3 regions of the Bacillus sp. V33-4 genome follow, and region 1 is predicted to be linked to each of the others. Evidence: predicted binding sites of a transcription regulator. Region 1 holds the regulator's gene; each other region holds the start of a gene.
The links. The regulator Rex, encoded in region 1, represses fermentation and respiration genes when NADH is low (regulators of the CRP and FNR family bind a similar motif). The targets are predictions, from matches to a motif close to TTGTGAAATATTTCACAA.
Positions count from the first base shown of each region.

Region 1 (4,098 bases):
AAGCATTGCTTTACGGCGGTCACCGAAGCCAGGAGCTTTAACAGCAACTGCATTGAATGTTCCGCGAAGCTTGTTTACTACTAATGTAGCAAGAGCTTCCCCTTCGACATCTTCAGCAACAAGCAATAAAGGCTTACCTTGTTGAACCACTTGCTCAAGAACAGGGAGGATTTCCTGGATGCTTGCGATCTTCTTGTCAGTGATCAAGATGTATGGATTATCAAGAACAGCTTCCATTTTATCTGAATCAGTAACCATGTAAGGAGAAGCATATCCACGGTCGAACTGCATACCTTCCACGACGTCCAATTCAGTTGTGAAGCCTTTTGATTCTTCAATTGTGATAACACCGTCATTGCCAACGCGTTCCATTGCTTCTGCGATTAATTGGCCGACTTCGTTGTCATCAGCAGAAATAGCAGCAACCTGAGCAATTGAAGCTTTTCCTTCGATTGGCTTGGAAATAGCTTTTAATTCTTCGATTGCAGTGTTAACCGCCTTCTCAATCCCTTTACGGATACCCATTGGGTTAGCGCCTGCAGTTACGTTTTTAAGACCTTCGCGAATCATCGCTTGAGCAAGTACTGTAGCTGTAGTTGTCCCGTCACCGGCAACATCATTCGTTTTGCTGGCAACTTCAGCAACCAGCTTAGCACCCATGTTTTCAAAAGCATCTTCTAATTCAATTTCTTTTGCGATTGTTACGCCGTCATTTGTGATAAGCGGAGAACCGAACTTTTTCTCAAGAACCACGTTGCGTCCCTTTGGCCCAAGAGTTACTTTTACTGCGTTTGCAAGAGCGTCGACTCCGCGAAGCATTGCGCGGCGAGCGTCTTCACTAAATTTAATGTCTTTTGCCATTTGTAAAAACCTCCTCAAATATTGATGAATGATATAATCTTCAAATTATCCTGGATGGAGCTTACTTGCCGACTACAGCAAGAACATCATTTTCGCGAAGAATTAAATATTCATTACCTTCGTATTTTACTTCTGTACCAGCATATTTTGAGAAGATAATGCGGTCGCCCACAGACACTTCCAGGGCAGCGCGTTCGCCGTTAGGAAGATCGCGGCCAGTACCTACAGCAATAACTTTTCCTTCTGAAGGCTTCTCTTTCGCTGAATCCGGTAATACGATACCGCTTGCAGTTTTTTCTTCACTTTCAACAAGCTCAATAACAATACGGTCACCTAATGGCTTTAACAAGTGAAACAACCTCCTCTAAATAAATATGTAATATTGTTTTTATTAGCACTCTTACCAACCGAGTGCTAACACAATTATTATAATAATTAATTCATTTCTTTTTTGCAAGCAGGAACCTTGAAAATTTTAAAAGAAAATGCGATATCCATTTATGATGTCATTAAGCATTGAATTAAGGGCATTCTAAATAGGCAAAATCATAATGGCGAAAACCTTAACAGTATATAACAGTTTACCGTATTTATGCTCGTTACAAAAATCGCGATTCCAACCCTTACTGTTTGAAACATTAGACCGATTATTAGTAAAATAGAACGGAGTATATTTTCGTACCATAAAGGAGTTATTTTGATTGAAGAAGGAATACTGGATAATTTTAATTGCATATATTACGATGCAGGTTTCCAGCCTGGCAGGCGTTCCCCTTGTCGTTTATATAGGTTTACTTCTTGGAAATAGTCGCGCGGAAATGCAGCAATTAGCGATTCCTTACTGGATTGTGATCAGTTTTTCGCTAACGCTGTTGATTGTTCTCTTTTTATTGAGAAATGACAGGAAATTAGAGCTCAATGATGAACGGCACTTAGCCTCGCCTATTGTCTCAATTGCATGGGCAGTGGGTGGAATCTTTATAGCACTTTTTGCCCAATCATTTGCCGCTACAATTGAAAGCATCTTTGGGATCGAAGTGGGCTCTGAAAACACTCAGCAAATTCTCGGATTAATTGAAACCTTTCCAATTGTGATTATCGTGAGTTCGATCATCGGACCGATACTTGAAGAAATTGTTTTCAGGAAAATTTTATTCGGTTCGCTCTATAAAAGGATGAACTTCTTTTTTGCCGCTCTAATCAGCTCAGTCATTTTTGCTGTCGCCCACTTTGAGCTTGAGCATATTCTTCTGTACTCCGCCATGGGTTTCACGTTCGCTTTTCTCTATGTGAAAACGAAAAGAATACTCGTACCGATATTTGCCCATGTCGCCATGAATACTCTTGTTGTCGTGATTCAGCTTAATCAGGGCAAACTGGAAAAATGGCTTCAGGATGCAGAACAAATTCAAAGCTTTATTGGAGGATTTTAAATGAGGCAGTCTCCCTTAGGTTCAGGGATTATCTACATTGTACTAGGATTGTTGTTCACCTATTTTGCGGTCCAAAGAGTCCATGAACATGGCTGGGGATTTGTCAGCTATTTACTTGTTCTATTAGCGACTTTTGACTTTGGGTCAGGACTGAGAATGGTTGTCCTGCACTTCAAAATACAAAAAGTTAAAAAACAACAGTAACGTCGTTCTGCGTTAACCAGGATAAGCCTCCTTCGATGTGAAAGAGGCTTTTCTTATGCTTATTTTCTAGCCATTGTATTTTTTCTAATAGCTTGTTCTTCGATAACCCTATTCTTCTGTTTCTGTCGGGTAATGCTTTAAAAAGTAGACGAGCGACTGCAATTCAACCGCCAAATCTATATGATGAACGCGGATCGCAGCCGGGACATTTAATCTGGCTGGAGTAAAGTTTAATATCCCTTTTACATTGGCCTGGACAAGCCTGTCCGTAATCGGTTGAGCAACAGGGGCCGGGACAGTTAAAATGGCAACCTGGATATCGGCTGCAACGATTTGTTTATCCATGTCATCCATGTGAAAGATGGGAACCTCTCCAATAGTTTTACCCACTTTACCCTCATCGACATCAAAAGCAACCTCGATTTTCGTGTTATTATTTTTAAGGAAGTTGTAATGCAAAAAGGCAGTTCCCAAATTCCCAACTCCAATTAAGGCCACCTTTGTTAACTCATCCTGGTCAAGTGTCTTCCGGAAAAAAGATAATAAATAGTTAACATTATATCCGTAACCTTTTTTGCCTAATGCACCAAAGTAGGAAAAATCCCTGCGGATTGTTGCCGAATCAACCTTCACAGCCTCACTCAATTCGGCAGAGGAAACTCTCTGTTTTCCCGATGAATGCAAATTTTTTAAAAACCGGTAGTATAAAGGCAGCCGTTTAGCGGTTGCCTGTGGAATTTTCACCGTTTCATTCGCCAATGTGATCCCCACCCTCTTATGTTTAAGCTATATTTTATCTTTTCTAAAAAAATCACCGTTTTTTCCACCCGTTTTTTCAACTAAGTATGTTTTGCCGATAACCATGCCTTTATCGACTGCTTTGCACATGTCATAAACGGTTAATGCGCAAGCAGCAGCAGCTGTTAGCGCTTCCATTTCAACTCCTGTACTTCCTTTTGTTTTTACGGTAACATGAATAGATAGACTATAATTCTCTTGTTCGTTTTCCCACGCAAAAGCGATATCAATCCCTGTTAGTGGAATGGGATGGCACATTGGGATGATCTCCGCGGTTTTTTTCGCTGCCATGATTCCAGCGACCTGGGCTACTGCCAGGACATCACCCTTTTTCACTTCATTGCGGGTAATTTGTTCATATATAACCTGGTTTACGGTTATGTTTGAACGGGCGATTGCCGTTCGGACCGTTTCCGGCTTGCTGCTTACATCGACCATCTTCGCTCTTCCTTCTTCATTAAAATGAGTAAAATCCGACATTTTCTCTACACCTCACAACAAAATCATACACTATTTTGACATTTTTGTGTAAACTTTGTACTATTTTTCACAAAATCACTGTTATTGCTCACCCTCTGTGAATGCGATACACTATTTCTAAGGCAATTGAGGTGAAAACAAATGATATTACTACAGGTTAACCAACTATCAAAATATTTTGGCGCCGATCTTATTTTATCGAATATAAAGCTTGAATTACAAACGCGTGATCGAATTGCTCTTGTTGGCAGAAACGGAGCCGGAAAGTCCACGCTATTAAAAATTATCGCCGGCCGGATGTCGTATGATCAAGGCGAGATCA
Region 1 is NZ_PGVC01000048.1:5,743-9,840, reverse strand. It holds gene groL (chaperonin GroEL) at 1-861, opposite strand, end outside; gene groES (co-chaperone GroES) at 923-1,210, opposite strand; gene CVD23_RS17205 (CPBP family intramembrane glutamic endopeptidase) at 1,563-2,294, shown strand; gene CVD23_RS17200 (YdiK family protein) at 2,295-2,498, shown strand; gene CVD23_RS17195 (redox-sensing transcriptional repressor Rex) at 2,607-3,257, opposite strand; gene moaC (cyclic pyranopterin monophosphate synthase MoaC) at 3,285-3,776, opposite strand; gene CVD23_RS17185 (ABC-F family ATP-binding cassette domain-containing protein) at 3,918-4,098, shown strand, end outside.

Region 2 (4,098 bases), on a different contig from region 1:
CTGCCGGTCAGTCAAAAACACTTGAGCACCCCCCGATTCCAAAAGGCGATCCCGGGCAAACAAACATAGCGATCGCCATCCTCAAAGACACAGAATCACATATCGATATCAAGGGGCTGTTAGCTAAATTTCAAGGCTTGGAGCTTCGCCATATTTTTAAACATTCATTCAATGGGTTTTCCGTAAAAGGTGATACCGAAACCCTTGAGAAGTTGGCTAAACAACAAGCCGTTTCGCTGATTTCTCCAGTCCAGGCGTACACCGTCAATACGGAAGAAAATATTAAAATGATCGGCGGCGACGCAGTGCGCGGGCTGTTCGGTCCTGACAATGCACGGTTAACGGGGAAAGGAGTTACCGTTGGCGTAATTGATACGGGAGTGGATTATACCCACCCGGATTTGCGAAGAAATTATCGCGGCGGGAGCGATCTTATCGATGGTGATCATGATCCAATGGAATCGAAAGGCGACCCGCGCCAACGCACTCTGCACGGCACTCACGTTGCAGGTGTGATTGCGGCGAATGGAAAGTTTAAAGGAGTGGCACCAGGAGCAGGGATCGTCGCCTACCGTGCGCTTGGACCTGGGGGAGGAGGCACGACAGAGCAAATCATCGCCGCGATCGAGCAAGCAATAAAAGATCGTGTTGATATATTGAACCTATCACTCGGCAACAATGTGAACGGACCGGACCTCCCGATCAGCCTCGCTTTAAACAAAGCGGTTGAAAATGGCATTATAGCTGTCACCTCTTCAGGTAATTCCGGTCCCGGGATATGGACGGTCGGTTCACCAGGTACAGCATCGAAAGCCATTTCTGTCGGGGCATCAACTCCGCCGATGAAGATTCCGTATTTATTGCTTGAAGGATCAGCTAAGAAAATCAGGATGGAACCGATGCAAGGAGCAGATGTATGGAAGCTGGACCGTTCCCTGCAAATGGCGTTTGCCGGCCTCGGTGAGGAAAAGGATTTACAAAATGTCGCAGGAAAAATAGTACTCCTTAAAAGGGGTAAGCTGACATTTACCGAAAAAGCACGAAATGCCAAAAACGCGGGTGCGGCTGCTGTCATTATTTATAACAATACAGATGGCCATTTTATTGGAAACCTTGAAGAAAATGTTTCAATTCCAGTCGGTTCTGTTTCAAAAAAAACTGGAAGCCAGCTGAAAAAACAACTCGAGAACAAAGAGATTTTTTCACGAATTATATTAATAGAAGAAAAAGATTTGCTTGCTGAATTCAGCTCGCGGGGACCTGTTACCGAGTCATGGGAAATTAAACCGGATATCGTCGCGCCCGGGGTGGCGATCAACAGTACGGTTCCGGGAGGATATCTATCTTTGCAGGGAACAAGCATGGCGGCACCCCATGTGGCCGGCGTCTGTGCGCTCATAAAGCAGGCTCATCCAAACTGGACTCCCGAACAGATCAAAGCTTCATTAATAAATACGGCAAAAAAACTCCATAACCAGAAAGGCGAAGCATATCGAACTTATGAGCAGGGAGCAGGAAGGATTCAGGCGGTTGAGGCGATAAGCACCGAAACACTTGTCATGCCGGGAACGATGCAATTCGGAAAGTTTCAGCTTGCTGAACACTTGCATCGCCACCACGCGTCCTTAGTCATTAAAAATACTGGCAGCGCTGTAAAAAAATACTCTTTTTCGGTTCCGAAAAAAACCGCTGGCATTCATTGGGAGATTCCGCTTTCCTTTACGCTGCTTCCGAACGAACAGAAAAAAGTTGAGATCGCAATGCGTGTCGAACCATCACAACTAAAAGAAAAGATCCAGGACGGGGAACTTATATTGCGAGAGGGTTCCAAAGAAATCAGGATTCCATATTTATATGTTCTTGAAGAACCAGCTTACCCGAGAATTATGGGCTTTGATTTTGTCATCGGGGATGATAGCCAGTCATATCGTTACGAAGTGTACTTGCCCGGCGGGGCTGAAGAATTCGGAATTGCCATCTTTGCTGCGGATAATTTTCGTTTTTTGGGATTTCTTGATTGGGAACGGAACGTTAAAAAGGGATTAATTCAAAAAAAAGTGGAAGCTGGGCGGTTGCCTGGCGATGGATCGTATTTACTGAAGATTTTCGCCAAAAAAGCCGGAAAGGAAGATATGATTGAAGCCTATATTCAAATTGGAAAAAAAGAACCCCACAATCTAAGCAGAAGTGACTAAAAAAATCAATATTATTTCGAGAAAAAATTTCGAAAAATGTGTGAACATACCAGATTTTAGTCTTTTTATATGTGAACTTTTTCACTCCAAATTAATTGACATTGACATAACCCTATTGTATGCTTACAAAGGGTATAAATGACAAGGTTTTCAGTCTTCATTGTGCACTCTTTTTTTCCACTTCTGCACAATGCGAAATGTAACAAAATCGCCCCCCGCCCATTACCATTCTCTTAATGCGAGGATGCGTTTATATGAACCAAAACAACCGCCACCCTTTTAAAGCAATGGCATTAACATCTGCCATTCTATCTCAATTAGCGGGCTCCACATTGATTGGCATCTTCGGGGGAAGATGGCTTGATCGGATGTATGGCACTGAACCGCTTTTTTTAATTATCGGATTGCTTTTGGGGTTGGCAGCGGGAATTTATGCCATGCTTAGCCTGGTCCGCCACTTCTTTTCAGGAGAATAAACAACCATGCCGGAAATAAATGAAATGTTTTCCAGACAGCGTAAATACATATTTTATTTAATGGCTGTCTATATTCTCGGTTGGGGATTTACTTCTTATCAATCTATTTTTCTTGGATTGGCTTTCGGTACAAGCTTGAGCCTATATAATCTCTGGCTGATGGCAAGAAAAGTGCGGAAATTTGGCGATGCGATTTCAGAAGGAAAAAAAGTAGTCTCACTCGGCTCTTTTTCCCGGCTTGCATCTGCGGCGTTTGCCGTATTAATAGCACTGAGATATCCGGAGCACTTCCACCTTATCAGTGTAGTTGTGGGATTAATGACATCCTATTTTGTCATTATGATAGATTTTTTTCTTCATTCTTATCATTTACGTAAAAAGCGGGAAAAGAGGTGAATACTGTTGCATCACGAAGCTCCATTATATGAACTTATGGGACTAACCTTCAACTTGGCCAACGTGTTAATGATTACTGTTGCGAGTTTGATTGTGTTTATCATCGCTGTGCTTTCCACTCGTACTCTTGCCATGACGCCTACCGGTATACAAAACTTCATGGAATGGGTTATGGATTTTGTTAAAAACATTATTAATAGTACGATGGATTGGAAAACGGGCGGGCGGTTCCATGTTCTTGGAATCACGTTGCTTATGTATATCTTTGTTTCAAACATGGTGGGTCTGCCATTCTCGGTCGTCATCGACGGTGTATTATGGTGGAAATCGCCAACTGCCGACCCGGTCATAACACTAACGTTGGCGGTAATGGTAGTGGGCTTAACACACTATTATGGAATTAAGATGAAGGGTGCCAGGGAGTATGGCCGTGAATTTTTAAGGCCTATGCCTTTTTTATTCCCGCTAAAAATTATTGAAGAGTTTGCAAATACTCTGACGCTTGGTCTCCGTCTTTACGGAAACATTTTTGCCGGGGAAATTCTGCTCGGCTTATTGGCAGGCAGCCTTGCAACCGGAGTCGGCGGGCATTTAGCCGCTGTTATTCCAACGCTCGCATGGCAAGGATTCTCGATTTTTGTCGGTGGGATCCAGGCATTTATTTTCACAATGTTAACAATGGTTTATATGTCTCACAAAGTGAGCCATGACCATTAATATATACCCTGTCCTTTTTCTGGACAAAACATTTAAAACTATTATTTTTCGATACATTTAAAGGAGGAACATTAGAATGGGTCTTTTAGCAGCAGCAATAGCAATCGGTTTGGCAGCACTGGGTGCTGGTATTGGTAATGGTCTTATCGTATCTCGTACAGTAGAAGGTATCGCACGTCAACCGGAAGCTCGTGGTATGCTTCAAACTACTATGTTTATCGGGGTTGCGTTAGTTGAGGCGATTCCTATCATCGCGGTAGTTATTGCGTTCATGGTAATCGGCGGATAATGATCCGTTAACAATAAAGTTCAAA
Region 2 is NZ_PGVC01000023.1:76,642-80,739, reverse strand. It holds gene CVD23_RS08850 (S8 family serine peptidase) at 1-2,195, shown strand, start outside; gene CVD23_RS08845 (AtpZ/AtpI family protein) at 2,450-2,671, shown strand; gene CVD23_RS08840 (ATP synthase subunit I) at 2,678-3,067, shown strand; gene atpB (F0F1 ATP synthase subunit A) at 3,074-3,784, shown strand; gene atpE (F0F1 ATP synthase subunit C) at 3,861-4,073, shown strand.
Region 2: the regulator Rex is predicted to act here: its motif matches at 2,265-2,282, upstream of CVD23_RS08845 (AtpZ/AtpI family protein).

Region 3 (4,098 bases), on a different contig from region 1:
CCGGTGTTCAGCACATTCACCGACTGCATAAATATTCGCTTCATTCGTCTCCATGTAATCATTGACGACGATTCCCCTGTTAACGTATATACCGCTGTCTTTTGCAACCCTTGTGTTCGGTTTAATTCCAACGGCCATCACAACGAGGTCCGCGTCGACTTCCGAACCATCTTGAAAGCGGAGCCCTGTCACACGGTCATTGCCAAGAATTTCAACCGTTTCTTTTTCCATCAGGAAATTCATGCCCTGATTCTCAAGCTCTCGCTTCAGCATCGCAGCAGCAATTGGATCAAGCTGTCTTTCCATGAGATCCGGCATTAAATGCACGACATCGACTTCCATCCCGAGATTAAGCAATCCCCGGGCAGCTTCAAGACCGAGCAGCCCGCCGCCAATTACGATTGCTTTTTTGTTTGTTTCCGCAATATTGATCATCATTTCACAATCTCGAATATCACGAAATCCTGTTACACCCTGTTTGTCAGCTCCCGGAATGGGCAGGATGAATGAGCTTGAGCCTGTCGCGATAATCAGTTTATCGTAGGTGACGGTCCGGCCCTTTTCCGATATCACCCGTTTGTTTGCTTTATCGATTGTTGTGATCGCTTCACCTGTATATAACTGAATCCGATTGTCTTCATACCAGCTCCAGTCATTCATAATGATATCTTCAACATTGGTATCTCCCTGAAGGACTGTCGACAATTGGATCCTGTTGTAATTCGGGTATGGTTCGTTTCCGAATATCGTGATTTCAAATCTGTCAGGCGCAATTTTCAGGATTTCTTCAATTGTTCTGACCCCGGCCATGCCGTTTCCGATCATGACGAGCTTCGTCTTGTTCATGTTATGGTCCTCCAGTGCAGCTCAGTATTGTCGTTTACAATGAATATCATTGTTCTTCTGCCTTTATTGTAATGCGATAAATATACAAAGTTTGTGAAGTTGATCACATTGATGTAAAAATTGTTCACTTCTTCACAAAAAATGCAAAAAAAAGATAGTGCGTGTCCTCACATATAATTGGGAAGAAATAAGCCGGGAACAGCTGATCTGTTCCCGCCTAAAGTTTATGCCTGTTCGTTTTTCCATTAAAGAAATTGCTTTATGAAATTCATTCACTTAACTATTTTCTTAAATTCTCTTGATCCTTTAAGCGGTTTTGCTGGTCAGGCACTCTGCCCTGGTCCTTGAATTGACTCTCCTCCTTTTGTTCTTCTTGTAGTTTCCGCGCATAGTCCAATAAGCTTTCTTTCTCTTTTCTGTTAGATGCCATGTCTATCCCTCCTTAAAGTCATTGTTAGTCTTTTCCCGAAAGATTTCATTGAAAAACATCGCTCGCTGCATGTGTGAGCAGTTTTTTTGACAGCCAAAAAATAACTATTATATAATCGCAAAGTATTTTGTTTGTGCAGCATTTTTGCAAGCTATCATTCATGATCAATTGTTTTTGACGGCCGGATAAACAATATTTGAAAGATTTTGAGGAAGATTGATTGCCCGCATATTTAACCTCCTTGCAGACACTGCACTCTCAGGCTACAACAACCACAACATAGATAATGGAGGAACACAGCCAATGGCAAATGTTTTATTTGTAAAAGCAAATTCACGACCTGCTGAGCAAGCAGTCAGCGTGCAATTATATGAAGCTTTTCTAAACAGCTATAAAGAATCCCATCCAGAAGATCAGATCACAGAACTTGATTTGTTTGCAGAAAATCTGCCATATTACGATACTGATAAAATCAACGGTATGTTTAAGCTAGGCCGCGGTCTTGAACTCACGCCTGAAGAACAGCAAGCAACAGAGTTGGTTAATAAGTATTTGGACCAATTTATTGCTGCTGATAAAGTAGTTTTTGGTTTCCCGCTATGGAACTTTACGATTCCGGCAGTTCTGCATACTTATTTTGATTATCTTGGCCAGGCGGGAAAAACATTCCGCTATACACAGGAAGGTCCAGAAGGATTGCTCTCAGACAAGCAGGTCGTTCTTTTAAATGCAAGAGGCGGTGTTTATTCAGAAGGCCCTGCAGCTTCGATTGAAATGGCAGTTAATTATGTCATGACTGTGCTTGGATTCTGGGGAATCAAGGATGTAACAACTGTTATTGTCGAAGGACATAATCAATTTCCTGACAGAGCAGCAGATATCATTGAAGAAGGTATCGCGAGGGCAGCAACGGCTGCAAATCAATTCTAATATCCATTAGAAAGAGCTGTGAATTTGGTCTTGTACCAAACTTCTAAGTAGTTCAGTTTTAAGGTACAAATCATCGGTAAACACCACAATTTGATGTCCAATTCGCATATGAATTGGACTCTTTATTTTTTGTTGATATATCAACGCCATATAAAGAGATACGGAAGGCTTTGGCAAGCTTCGAAAAGCGCTGGCCGACTCAAAACCGCCACGTTTGATGGCAACATCGGAACTACCACGTCGATGCTGCGGGCCTGACAGTGAAATCGGGCTTGACTCCATCCGCAGGACCGCAGCGACTCGGACTGAGCTGGGCACATCATCGCGTTGTACCGAGCCATAATGTGCACAAGATGGTCCGAATAACCCACTCATTTAGACTATCATTGCTTATTTCTTGCTTGTCCTGTCCGAATAACCCGCGCATTCGGACTATCATATGCCAGTTTCCCGCCTGTCTTGTCCGAATAACCCGCGCATTCGGACTATCATTGCTTTTTTCCCGCTCGTCCTGTCCGAATAGCCCGCGCATTCGGACTATCATTGCTTTTTTCCCGCTCGTCCTGTCCGAATAGCCCGCGCATTCGGACTGTCATTGGTTTTTTCCCGCTCGTCCTGTCCGAATAGCCCACTCATTCAGACTATCATTGCTTATTCCCCGCTCATCCTGTCCGAATAACCCACTCATTTAGACTATCATTGCTTATTCCCCGCTCATCCTGTCCGAATAGCCCACTCATTCAGACTATTATTGCTAGTTTCCCGCCTGTCCTGTCCGAATAACCCGCGCATTCGGACTGTCATTGCTTTTTTCCCGCCTGTCCTGTCCGAATAACCCGCGCATTCGGACTATCATATGCCAGTTTCCCGCCTGTCTTGTCCGAATAACCCGCGCATTCGGACTATCACTGCTTATTCCCCGCTCATCCTGTCCGAATAGCCCACTCTTTCGGACTGTCATTGCTTTTTTCCCGCTCGTCCTGTCCGAATAGCCCACTCATTCAGACTATCATTGCTTATTCCCCGCTCATCCTGTCCGAATAGCCAACTCTTTCGGACTGTCATTGCTTTTTTCCCGCTCGTCCTGTCCGAATAACCGCGCATTCGGACTATCATATGCCAGTTTCCCGCCTGTCTTGTCCGAATAAGACCCGAACATTCGGACTGTCATTGCTTTTTTCCCGCCTGTCCTGTCCGAATAGCCCGCAATTCGGACTATCATTGGTTAGTTCCTGTATGTCCTGTCCGAATAGCCCACTCATTCAGACTATCATTGCTTATTCCCCGCTCATCCTGTCCGAATAGCCAACTCTTTCGGACTACCATTGCTTATTCCCCGCTCATCTTGTCCGAATAACCCGAACATTCGGACTCCCATAGGTCATTCCCCGCCAACCGCTGTCCGATTTCACCCCCTCACTCGGATTAGCACCATAGCAAATTTCTAGAAATCCCTCATTCGGGAACTTATTTATCTTCTAATAATGTTTGACGGCAAATTAACCTCATTTATAATGAGCCTTTTTATCATTTTTCCACTTCAAAACTTAGCTGCTTAACGAAACTTCACAGTTCTTTTTTCATTACGCCCCGGAAATCTGTGCATTGTGATCCCCCGCCTCATCCAGGGTATTCCTTGATCCTGATTCACCGCTTTACGTCTTAGGACTTACAAAAAAATAATTCCCCGGCTCAATGAATTAAGAGAAAATCCGTAATACACTGATATTGTCGATACAGTTTATTCGTTATACGATAAACGAGAGCTTATTACATGATCATTATAGAAAGCGGGTAAAGAAATGAAAAGAATATTAATCATTTTTTGCATCATTCTTGGCGTGTACTTATTGTTTTTCTCCAGCTTCAATATTTCAAGCCTGCTGACCGGA
Region 3 is NZ_PGVC01000024.1:149,244-153,341, forward strand. It holds gene nirB (nitrite reductase large subunit NirB) at 1-846, opposite strand, end outside; gene CVD23_RS21935 (hypothetical protein) at 1,127-1,276, opposite strand; gene CVD23_RS10040 (FMN-dependent NADH-azoreductase) at 1,580-2,206, shown strand; gene CVD23_RS10045 (hypothetical protein) at 2,526-2,750, opposite strand; gene CVD23_RS10050 (hypothetical protein) at 2,961-3,167, opposite strand; gene CVD23_RS10055 (hypothetical protein) at 3,234-3,428, opposite strand; gene liaG (LiaG family protein) at 4,009-4,098, shown strand, end outside.
Region 3: the regulator Rex is predicted to act here: its motif matches at 938-955, upstream of nirB (nitrite reductase large subunit NirB).